2 regions of the Pseudoalteromonas sp. KAN5 genome follow, and region 2 is predicted to be linked to the other one. Evidence: riboswitches for the same ligand, from Rfam matches in the RefSeq annotation. Region 2 holds a riboswitch; the other holds the start of a gene.
What was found. A riboswitch is a leader RNA that binds a small molecule or an ion and turns the genes downstream of it on or off. The one in region 2 is predicted to bind cyclic di-GMP.
Positions count from the first base shown of each region.

Region 1: another riboswitch for cyclic di-GMP. It lies ahead of KAN5_RS13955 (hypothetical protein); the one in region 2 lies ahead of KAN5_RS14870 (hypothetical protein).

Region 1 covers NZ_AP025589.1:3,114,336-3,119,400, reverse strand. The annotation lists gene KAN5_RS13970 (glycosyltransferase family 4 protein) at 1-544, shown strand, start outside; gene KAN5_RS13965 (heparin lyase I family protein) at 522-1,268, shown strand; gene KAN5_RS13960 (WecB/TagA/CpsF family glycosyltransferase) at 1,321-2,007, shown strand; cyclic di-GMP riboswitch class I at 2,118-2,200, shown strand; gene KAN5_RS13955 (hypothetical protein) at 2,260-2,502, shown strand; gene KAN5_RS13950 (heparin lyase I family protein) at 2,489-3,112, shown strand; gene KAN5_RS13945 (undecaprenyl-phosphate glucose phosphotransferase) at 3,627-5,027, shown strand; gene KAN5_RS13940 (outer membrane beta-barrel protein) at 5,029-5,065, shown strand, end outside.
Region 2 covers NZ_AP025589.1:3,342,313-3,347,377, reverse strand. The annotation lists gene KAN5_RS14880 (hypothetical protein) at 1-348, opposite strand, end outside; gene KAN5_RS14875 (oligopeptidase B) at 387-2,462, opposite strand; gene KAN5_RS14870 (hypothetical protein) at 2,564-3,130, opposite strand; cyclic di-GMP riboswitch class I at 3,250-3,342, opposite strand; partial or broken gene KAN5_RS14865 (efflux RND transporter permease subunit) at 3,466-5,065, opposite strand, start outside.

The DNA.
Region 1 (5,065 bases), 230 kb from region 2:
CCCCCGTGAAAACAATCAAATATTATTTCTTGGTGCATTTATTAATCGTAAAGGTATTTATGAGCTTTTACAGGCATGTTCTAAGCTTGATACTGATTTTCACTTACATTTATGTGGTAGTGGTGAGAATAAAAAGGTCGCTGATCTAGTCACAAAGCTTAATTTACAGGAAAAAATAACCTTCCATGGTTGGGTCAATGCACAGCAAAAGCAGGCATTATTAAGTATGTGCAGTGTGATGATTTTACCGACCTTTAATGAAGGGTTACCCATGACCATTATAGAGTCGATGGCGTGTGGTATACCTATAATTACCACGCCGGTTGGTGCCATCCCTGAGGTTATTATTGAGCAGCAAACTGGCTATTTAGTTGAGCCGGGCAATGTGGAGCAAATTCGTGAAAAACTAGCTTATGTTTTGGCTAAACCAACAGAGCTAAGCACGGTGGTCAAAAGTGCCAATGAAGTGTATCAGGCACGTTTTACATCAAAAGTTATTCTTCCGTTGTGGGAATCAGTTTATGCAACTGCAAAAAATAGTTAAGCGGCTTGCGATAACAGGCTTAATAACGTTGAGCTTCACCAGTTGTGCACAATCAAACCAGATAGACAGCAAACAGTTTACTGCACAATTAGCAAAATCGTTGAGTGCGGAACATTTATATAAGTATATGTTTTTAGAAGCGGCAGCTAATGAAACAGTCACGTATGCAGAACATAGTATTACTTTTAACATTAGCCCAAACCAAGCTCGACTACATTCAGGCATTCGCTCTGAATTGTCTATTGATTACCCTTATCAGCTAGGGCAGACAGTAAGTTATAGTTTTGAAATGAAAGTTCCAGATGACTTTCAAAATGATAAAAAAAATCGCTGGAGTTTATTTGCACAATGGCACGATCAGCCGAACCCTGAAAGAGGTGAAACGTGGCAAAACTTTCCCGGTAATAGCCCTCCGGTGTCATTATTTACTGAATCTCAGCAGGGGGTCTTTGGCATCGGTATTGATTATGGGGGGGTAAATCGAGAGTGGGTACCATTATCCAAAGGGCAATGGCACCGCTTTCAATTTAGATTTTTATGGTCAAACAAACAGGATGGTAGATTAACGGTTGCACTCAATGATGAAACACGGTTTTTCTTTACGGGTGCAAATATGCTTAATGATTTTCAGCATTATTTAAAAATAGGCTTGTATCGCCATTCAAAAATCCCCACACGCAACCAGATATCGTTTAAAGCACTCGATATCAAAACAATTAAATAGGGAAATTATGAAACGTATTGAATTTTTAGGCTCGCCAATGGATGTCGCAACCATGGATGAAACAGTCGCTTACATTGAGAGCAGAGTCTCTACAGGCGGATTCTTACAACATGTAGTGGTTAATGTTGCCAAGCTTGTTAATATGCAAAAAGATTTACAGTTAGCTGAATCTGTAAAGTCTTGTGATGTAATCAACATTGATGGTATGGGAGTTGTTTGGGGGGCAAGATTTTTGGGGCACCGGGTGCCACAGCGAGTCGCAGGAGTTGATTTGTTTCATAATTTACTAGCCATGAGTGAGCGTAATAACTTTCCAATATTTTTACTTGGCGCAACGGATGACGTTGTTAAAAAAACGGTAGCAAAATCTTATGAGTTATATCCTAATTTAAATATTGCAGGCTTTAATGATGGTTATTTTTGGGATGATGAAGAAGCACTAGTTAATAAAATTGCGCAATCTGGCGCTAAATTGTTATTTGTTGCCATTACTTCGCCAAAAAAAGAAAACTTTATAAACAAATGGCAAGATAAATTAGGTGTTGATTTTGTGATGGGAGTGGGTGGTACATTTGATGTTGTCGCTGGCAAAGTAAATAGAGCTCCCTTGTGGATGCAAAACTCGGGACTTGAGTGGTTTTATAGGGTGTTACAAGAACCTAGACGTATGTGGAAAAGATACCTAGTTACAAACTCAAAGTTTGCCTGGTTATTATTGAAAGAAAAGCTTGCCTCCTAAATCTTCCTAGTAACAAAGATTTAGGGAATAAGTGTTAGTTAACTGTATGTGTTTTAGTTCTTTATTATTGCTTTTAGCTTGATGCATTGATGTTTTGTTATTAGTCTTACTATGAGAAAGGGCAAACTTGGGGAAACCCAAGGACGCAAAGTGATCGCCTAAGACATCAAGTTATGGTCGGATGACTTCCATAGTTGAGCAACGCTCAATTATGCTTTTCTTCTTATTGTTATGTTTAATAAGGGGAACTCCATGTATAAGTTATACGTTCAGAAAATCACAGTATGTGCCGCCATCATTATTCCTTTTCAGTTAACAGCCGCAAGTTTGAACAATGGTTACTTTAGTGAGCAACACGATGAAATAATTTGGTCTCTCGATTGGGAAATCAATCCATATTATAAGTATGAAAGGGCTCATTCATCTAATTTGAAATGGGCTATTCAAGCGAGAGAGGGGGAATTACGGCGCGAAAGTTACTATTCGCAAAACTGATGTTGATGTATATGGCGCAAAGCGTGCTGAGTTACTAGCGCCATTGGAAAGAGGTAAGGAAATAGAGCGATGGTATGCTTTTTCAACTCTTTTAAATAGCGACTATGTTTACAGCTCATATCCTGAATCTTTCTTTCAAGTGCATACGTCTCCTGCGGATGGAAATTGGAACCGCTATGTTACCACTCCAATATCACTACAAACGATCAAGGGGCGCTATAGAATAACGATAGCGGGCAGTAATGAAGTGCCAAGCCCAAACCTTGATCATGAAAAATTGGTGTTAGACATTGGGGATTATAGTGCTGATTTTGGCCTGTGGAGCGATTGGGTGCTGCATATTAAATACAGTGGGGATGCTGATGTTGGCTTTCTTAAATTATGGAAAGGTGAGGATCTTGTTATAAATTACTCTGGTGCAGTTGGTTATGCTGCGGACTCATTGGATCATAAAACGTATGCTAAATTCGGATTGTATCGTTGGAACTGGCAAGAAGATGACCCTGTTGAATCTCGAATTATGTATTATGATCGTATTCGTGTCGGTAATAAATTTGCAGACTTTGAGAAAATGAATGCTGATATTACTGCCAACCATTCTGATTTTTGAAATAAATACGTTTAATGAATTTTAGGGGGGGGAGCAGCTCCCTAAAATTCATTCATACCTTTTGTGTCCTTAAGTTATTTTATCTAAAATTAAGTGTATATTTAAATTTAATAACCAAACCATTATAAGTCTCCTGGTTTAATCAGGTTTTTATTATTCATTCTATTTAATCTACAAGTCAAATTCTCGTAGTTCCTGTAAAGCGGGTTTGTTGCTATGGAGAGTTAATTGCTTATTTAGTCTTTCTCATTTGGTTATTCTGTGGTGTGTTTATTTATATGAATTTAAAATATACTTTTATAATAATTAGATAGAAAAATTAATGTGTTGCCTTTTAGTTTGTTTATAAACAAATGTTTATATATGTTTCTTGGTTTTTTTCATTATTAAAATTGTTGCTTTAGCTTTAAACATAATAAGTATTGATACTATTTTTCTAGTAATATAGTCTTGTTTATTGTGATTTTTAAGTTGTTAGCAATTACAATAATTTAATTCTACAGGGACATGTAAAATGAATTCTTCAAGGACGTTTAAAGATTCAGGTTCGTCGAGCGCGAGTTTATATCGTCTTCTCGATATTACTTCATTGTGTTTATCTTTACAGTTGGCAGTATTTATCTATGGTGTTGTATTTTCACCTTATTACATTATTTCTTTATTAGTAGTCATAACAACTTATCTTTATTGTACAGAAGCTTTAGCTGCTTATCGTTCTTGGCGAGCGGGAAAGTTCAGGCACATGGTGTTATGCGCTTGGACTGCCTTGGCCCTTGCATTTATGGCATTGTTTGCAATCGCATTTTTATTAAAGTTCACAGAGTCATTGTCACGGGTAAGTTTATTACTGTGGCTTAGCTTTAGTTTTTTGATGCTATATAGCTGGCGCTTAGTTGCAATGTTGTATAAACGTCACAAACGTAAGCTAGGTGTTGGTGCTAGAAAAGTCGCTATTGTTGGTGCTACAGAAAGCGGATTGTATTTATATCAAGAAATTATTAAACATGCAGAGTTAGGTTATGATTTTGTAGGTTTTTTTGATGACCGCAGTCCTGAGCGAGTATTTACACAATTGGACAAAAATGTGGCTGATGAGATCAACATAGCTGTCAATATGGCGCGTTGTGGTGAAATTGAGGTGCTCTTTATTGCTCTGCCAATGAAAGCGGAAAAGCGGATTGCAGATATCTTGCTGCAGTTAGGTGATACTACCGTTGATGTTCACTTTATTCCTGATTTTTTATTGTCTAATTTAATTCATGCGCGTATTGAGCACATCGGTGCAGTTGATACTTTAAGTGTATTTGAATCTCCTTATCTAGGTGCTAAAGAGTGGATAAAGCGCACAGAAGATATTGTCCTTAGTATTGTTATTTTGCTTTTAATTTTTCCTTTGTTACTTGCTATTTTTATTGGTGTAAAAATTACCTCCAAGGGTCCCGCAATTTTCATGCAGGATAGGTATGGACTTGCAGGACAAAAAATAAAAGTGTGGAAGTTTCGTTCTATGAAGGTTATGGAAAATAGCCAAGTGGTTACCCAAGCCAAAAAGCATGATAGTCGGATAACGCCCTTTGGTAGTTTTTTGCGTCGTACTAGTTTAGATGAGCTTCCGCAATTTTTTAATGTCTTGTGGGGGGATATGTCGATTGTTGGCCCTAGACCTCATGCTGTTTCTCACAACGAGGAATACCGTAAAAAAGTTGAATTTTATATGTTGCGTCATAAAGCTAAGCCGGGGATCACTGGTTGGGCTCAAATTAATGGTTGGCGTGGTGAAACGGATACGCTAGAGAAAATGAGCAAGCGTGTTGAACATGATCTGCAATATATAAAACATTGGTCATTATGGTTTGATATAAAAATTATTTTCTTGACTATATTCAAAGGGTTTGTGAATAAAAATGCTTATTAAAATGGACTTCAATAGAGTAATCCTACTCTCATCTACGT
Region 2 (5,065 bases):
CTGAGCATTCATACAAAATTGCACATCCATGCCACTACCAAGCCAAACACTTTCTAACATACTTTGAGCTACAATACTTGGTTGTATGTAGGTAACGCGTTTATAGCCTCGCGCTTTAACGCCATGAAAATACTCGGTTGCCACCGCTAAGCTATCTGCGGTGGTTAATTCAAATTCCGCTAAATTAATTACAGCATATTCAATTGAGTTTGCAGGTAATGTTGATAAGTCGGCTTGTACACTGTTAGCAAACGCAATGACCCCTTCTCGGTTAAAGCAACCAATGACTTTAATATAAATGATTGGCGGCTCTATTGAGTATTCCCAACTTCCATGCACTTCAAACATATATACACCTCTCAACTCAATCACATACAGCTGCCATGTTATTCAGCTAAGCTAATGAAAAATGCCATTTCTAGGGCTTTTTCTGCCAAGCTTTTAAAGCGACCCGATGCGCCACCATGCCCTGCATCCATATCGGTTTTAAACACTAAAATATTATCATCGGTTTTATATTCACGCATTTTAGCTACCCATTTCATGGGTTCCCAATATTGCACTTGCGAATCATGCAGCCCCGTAGTAACTAAGATATTTGGGTAAGCCTGAGCGCTAATATTGTCATACGGTGAATACTTTGCAATCACGTCATAATAATCTGGATCATTCGGGTTTCCCCACTCATCATATTCATTAGTGGTCAGCGGAATAGACTCATCAAGCATGGTGGTTAGCACATCTAAAAATGGTACATGACAACCCACACCTAAGTAAAGCTCAGGGGCTTGATTCACAACAGCGCCCATCAACAAACCTCCCGCGCTACCGCCAGAAGCAAACACTTTATTTTGCGCACCATATCCCTGCGCAACAAGTGACTTAGTCACATCAATAAAGTCATTAAAACTATTTTGCTTATGTTGTTTTTTACCTTGTTCATACCACTGACGCCCCAACATTTCACTACCGCGAACATGGGCTATAGCGTACACAAAGCCACGATCAAGTAAGCTGAGTGAAGTACTCGAAAAACTCGGATCAATGGTGATACCGTACGCACCATAACCATATTGAAATAACGGATTAGTGCCGTCTTTGTTAAATAATTCTTTACGATAAACCAATGACACCGGTACTTTTACACCATCTCGCGCCGTGATCATCAATCGCTCCGAGCCGTAATTGTCAACATCAAACTCACCTAACACCTGCTGTTGTTTAAGCAGGGTTTTCTCTGCAGTTATTAGATTAACCTCATAAAGCGAGCCTGGCGTAGTCAAACTTGAATAATAGATACGTGCCGATTGAGAGTTTGGTTCAGGATTTATCGCCACAGATGCATAAAAACAGGGGTCATCGAATTCTAAGGTCATACGCTGCTGTTGCTTATTGATCACAATAAAGCGGGTTTGTCCTTGCTCTCGCTCTGTTAACAATAAAAAATCATTAAATAATTCAACACCTTCAAGCAGTACTTCAGCTCTGTGAGGGGTGTGTTCAAGCCACTGCGTTTTATCAGCAACTGTTGCGGCGCTCGCAGTCATTAAACGAAAGTTTTTAGCCTGCCAATTGGTCACGATATAAAAGGTATCTCCGAGTTTATCAATATCAAACTCATGGCCTTCTTCACGCGGCATTAATTGCGTAAACTCACCGCTAGGCTGATTGGCATCTAATACCCAAGTATCATTAGTTTCAGTGGTGGCTAAATCAATAATAATTAGGCTTTCATCACGGCTTTTACCAAGTCCCATGAAAAAACTACGATCTTGCTCTTCATAAACCAATACATCTTGTGCTTGTTTAGTTCCTAACACATGACGATAAACCTGATAGCCCAGTAAAGTTTGCAAATCTTTCTTTACATAAAATACTGTTTTGTTGTCATTTGCCCAAACAATCTGACCTTCGGTGTTTTCTAATACGTCGTCAAGTAACCTATCATTATCAATCGTCTTAAACTTTACGGTATAAATACGGCGGCCATCAGTATCTTGCGAGTAAGCGAGCAACTGCTCATTGGGACTAATCGCAACTTCGCCTAAGTCATAAAACTCAAAGCCTGCTGCCAAGCTATTTACATCTAATAATAATTGCTTATCGGTCGCGTTTATTTCACGACTACGGTAGTGACGAGAGTACTCGTCATCACCGCGAACCTCAGAGTGATACCAATACTGACCATCCTTAACAGGAAAGGTATTGTCATCTTTCACTATGCGGTCTTTAAGTTCGTCAAACAAAGCCGTTTGCAACGGCTTAATTGGTGCTAACTGTTGTTCGCAATAATCATTTTCCGCAGCTAAATGCGCCAATATAGTTTGCTCTGTGCGCTCGTCATCACGCATCCAATAATAATCATCTATGCGTGTTTGCTGGTGCGTTGTTAAAACGTGCGGCTGTTTACGTGCAACAGGCGCATTTAAAAGAGAAGACAACGATAAGTTTGATAAAGCCACAGAAAAACCAATAAAAAATTTTGATGACGAGAGTTTACCATAATTTTCAAAAGTACATAAAAAAGCCCACTCAAAGAGTGGGCCGAAAATGCTAACTAGCATTAAGGGGAAACTTGCTGCCAAGCTAGGTGCCAACTTTGCCCTACACCTGGTTCATAAAGCGGGTTATTTTCTTCTTTTACATTGCAAAACTGACTGAAAGGCCAAGGTTTGCATTTATATATTAAGCCCGTTTTCGGCTGTAATACTTTTACGCCGGCATTATACGTACTGCATTTTTCAGGGTAGATATAATCATATGCGGGCTTCACAGCAGGAAAGTCATCGCATTTAGCAATGCACTGAAACGTTAATTCAGCTCGGTTAATACCACAGCCCTCAAGCGCATAAATCTGATTTGAACGATAAGCAACAACCAAGCCTTGCTCTGTCATTCTACCCGCTTCAACAAGCGGTATATGGGTATTAATATACTGTGCAACATAGCGCGGCCAATTATGTGGCTCGCCCTGTTCCTCAGTGATAATTTCATATTTAAATGATAAATCGACTAGCTCTCCTTGCGTATCATAAAAAGTCACCGTCACCATATCACCAACAAATAATTGGGTATGATGATTTAGACAACCTATTGGCATCCAATTACCACAGGCCAATGACGTATGCATAAACACAGCAACACCTTAAGAACATCTAATAGGTACTATCCAGTATTTATTGGATAAAAGAAATACTTTTTCAATACGTTGTAGGGCTAATGACACACAGCGAGGTTAATATTACCCTGTGCGACGGCCCCGCTATCCTAGTTTTAGCATGCTAAAACCTTAGACCGGAAACTTTGCGTCCTAACCTTTCGATTAGTTTGCCAAAACAGCGTGAGTATAATGTGACACAGTACAAAGATCAAACTAAAGAATGTAACCGTGAATAAAAACCAATACTTAGGTTTATAAAAACAAAAAAGCCAACACATAAAGTATTGGCTTTTAATTCTCAGTATTTAACTGCTATATGCCTTAGGGTTTAATAGGTGAGCAGCCCTCATAAAAAAAGCTTTAAACATTTTACCTATATCACTCATGATAATGTATAAACACGGCACCAAAATTAAAGTAATTAGCGTTGCAAACATCACTGCAAAACCAAGTGCCACGGCCATTGGTATGACAAATCGAGCTTGCAAGCTGGTTTCAAACATGATCGGTAATACACCTGCAAAGGTTGTGATCGAGGTCAGTAAAATTGGCCTAAAACGCGCACAACCTGCTTCTATTACCGCATCTTTAATCGCGATCCCCTCTCGGCGCGCTTGATTAACAAAGTCAGTCATTACCAGCGAGTCATTAATAACCACACCCGCTGCTGCAATGATACCAAAACCAGACATTAAGGTCAGATCTAAGCCAAACCAGTAATGGCCCCAAACTGCGCCAGTTAAACTAAATGGGATCACCGACATCACAATCAAAGGTTGCGCATAACTTTTTAGCGGTACGGCTAATAAGATATAGACTAAAATCATCCCCCCCAAAAGAACATTACCTGTTGATTAGCTTGTGCCTGCTGCTCTTCAATTGCGCCACCTAGCTCCGATTTAACAGTAGGGAATTCTTCTTTAAGCTGCGGTAACAGTTTGTCTTTGACTTGATTTATTACTTCGTTTGGTTCAATCACTTCTTCATCAATATTGCCATAAACATAAACAGTACGATAACCACCTTCGCGACGAATATAGCTGATCCCAGGTGTTTCCGTCAGTTCTACTACATCACCAAGCAGCACTTCTTTGCCTTGCGGTGTTGTAACTACAGCATGTTTAAGTGATGAAAATGCTTCACGGGTCAATTTAGGGTAGCGCACCATAACGCGTACTTCTTCGCCACGGCGAATAACACGTTGTGCCTCACCACCGTAAAAACTGGCGCCGACTTGATTTGCAATCGACGCTAAATCCAAGCCTAAATCATATGCAACCGGTTTTAAGCTCATTTGCACTTCTTTACTGGCAGGATCGATGGTCGAACTAATATCAAACAAGCCTTCTTGTTGCTGTAATAGTTGAATAAAACGACGTCCTGCATCATTTAACGTGTCAATGTCTGAGCCATACAGTAAGTAACCAAACTCACCATCACCACCGCCTTGACTGTTCACATCATCATAAATCGTTAACGACTTAACGCCGGCAATAACTGGCATTCGTTCACGCCAGCGACGAGACAGCTCAAATGCATTATAAGGACGTAAATCCTCTTCAACCAAAGGCGCTAATAACTGTGCTTCTGTACGGCCTTGGTTAAACACTAATACATCTCGAACTAACTTATGCCCGTACTCACGCTCTGTTTCTTTATCGACCGCCACCACCATGGCTTCAATTTCACGTATTGCTTCGATAGTTTGCATATCAGAGACGTTATCGTTCATTTCTAAATTAATTTGCGGAAAATCGTGCGGGATCTTAGGCATAAAACCAGTGCGCACTTGGTTTGATGCAATCAGAGCAAAGGTAATAATTAGCAAAGCAATAAATGAGCAAAATACAGCCCATCGCCACTCAACGCAACGCACGATAAAACGTCGATAAGGTCCATTTACGA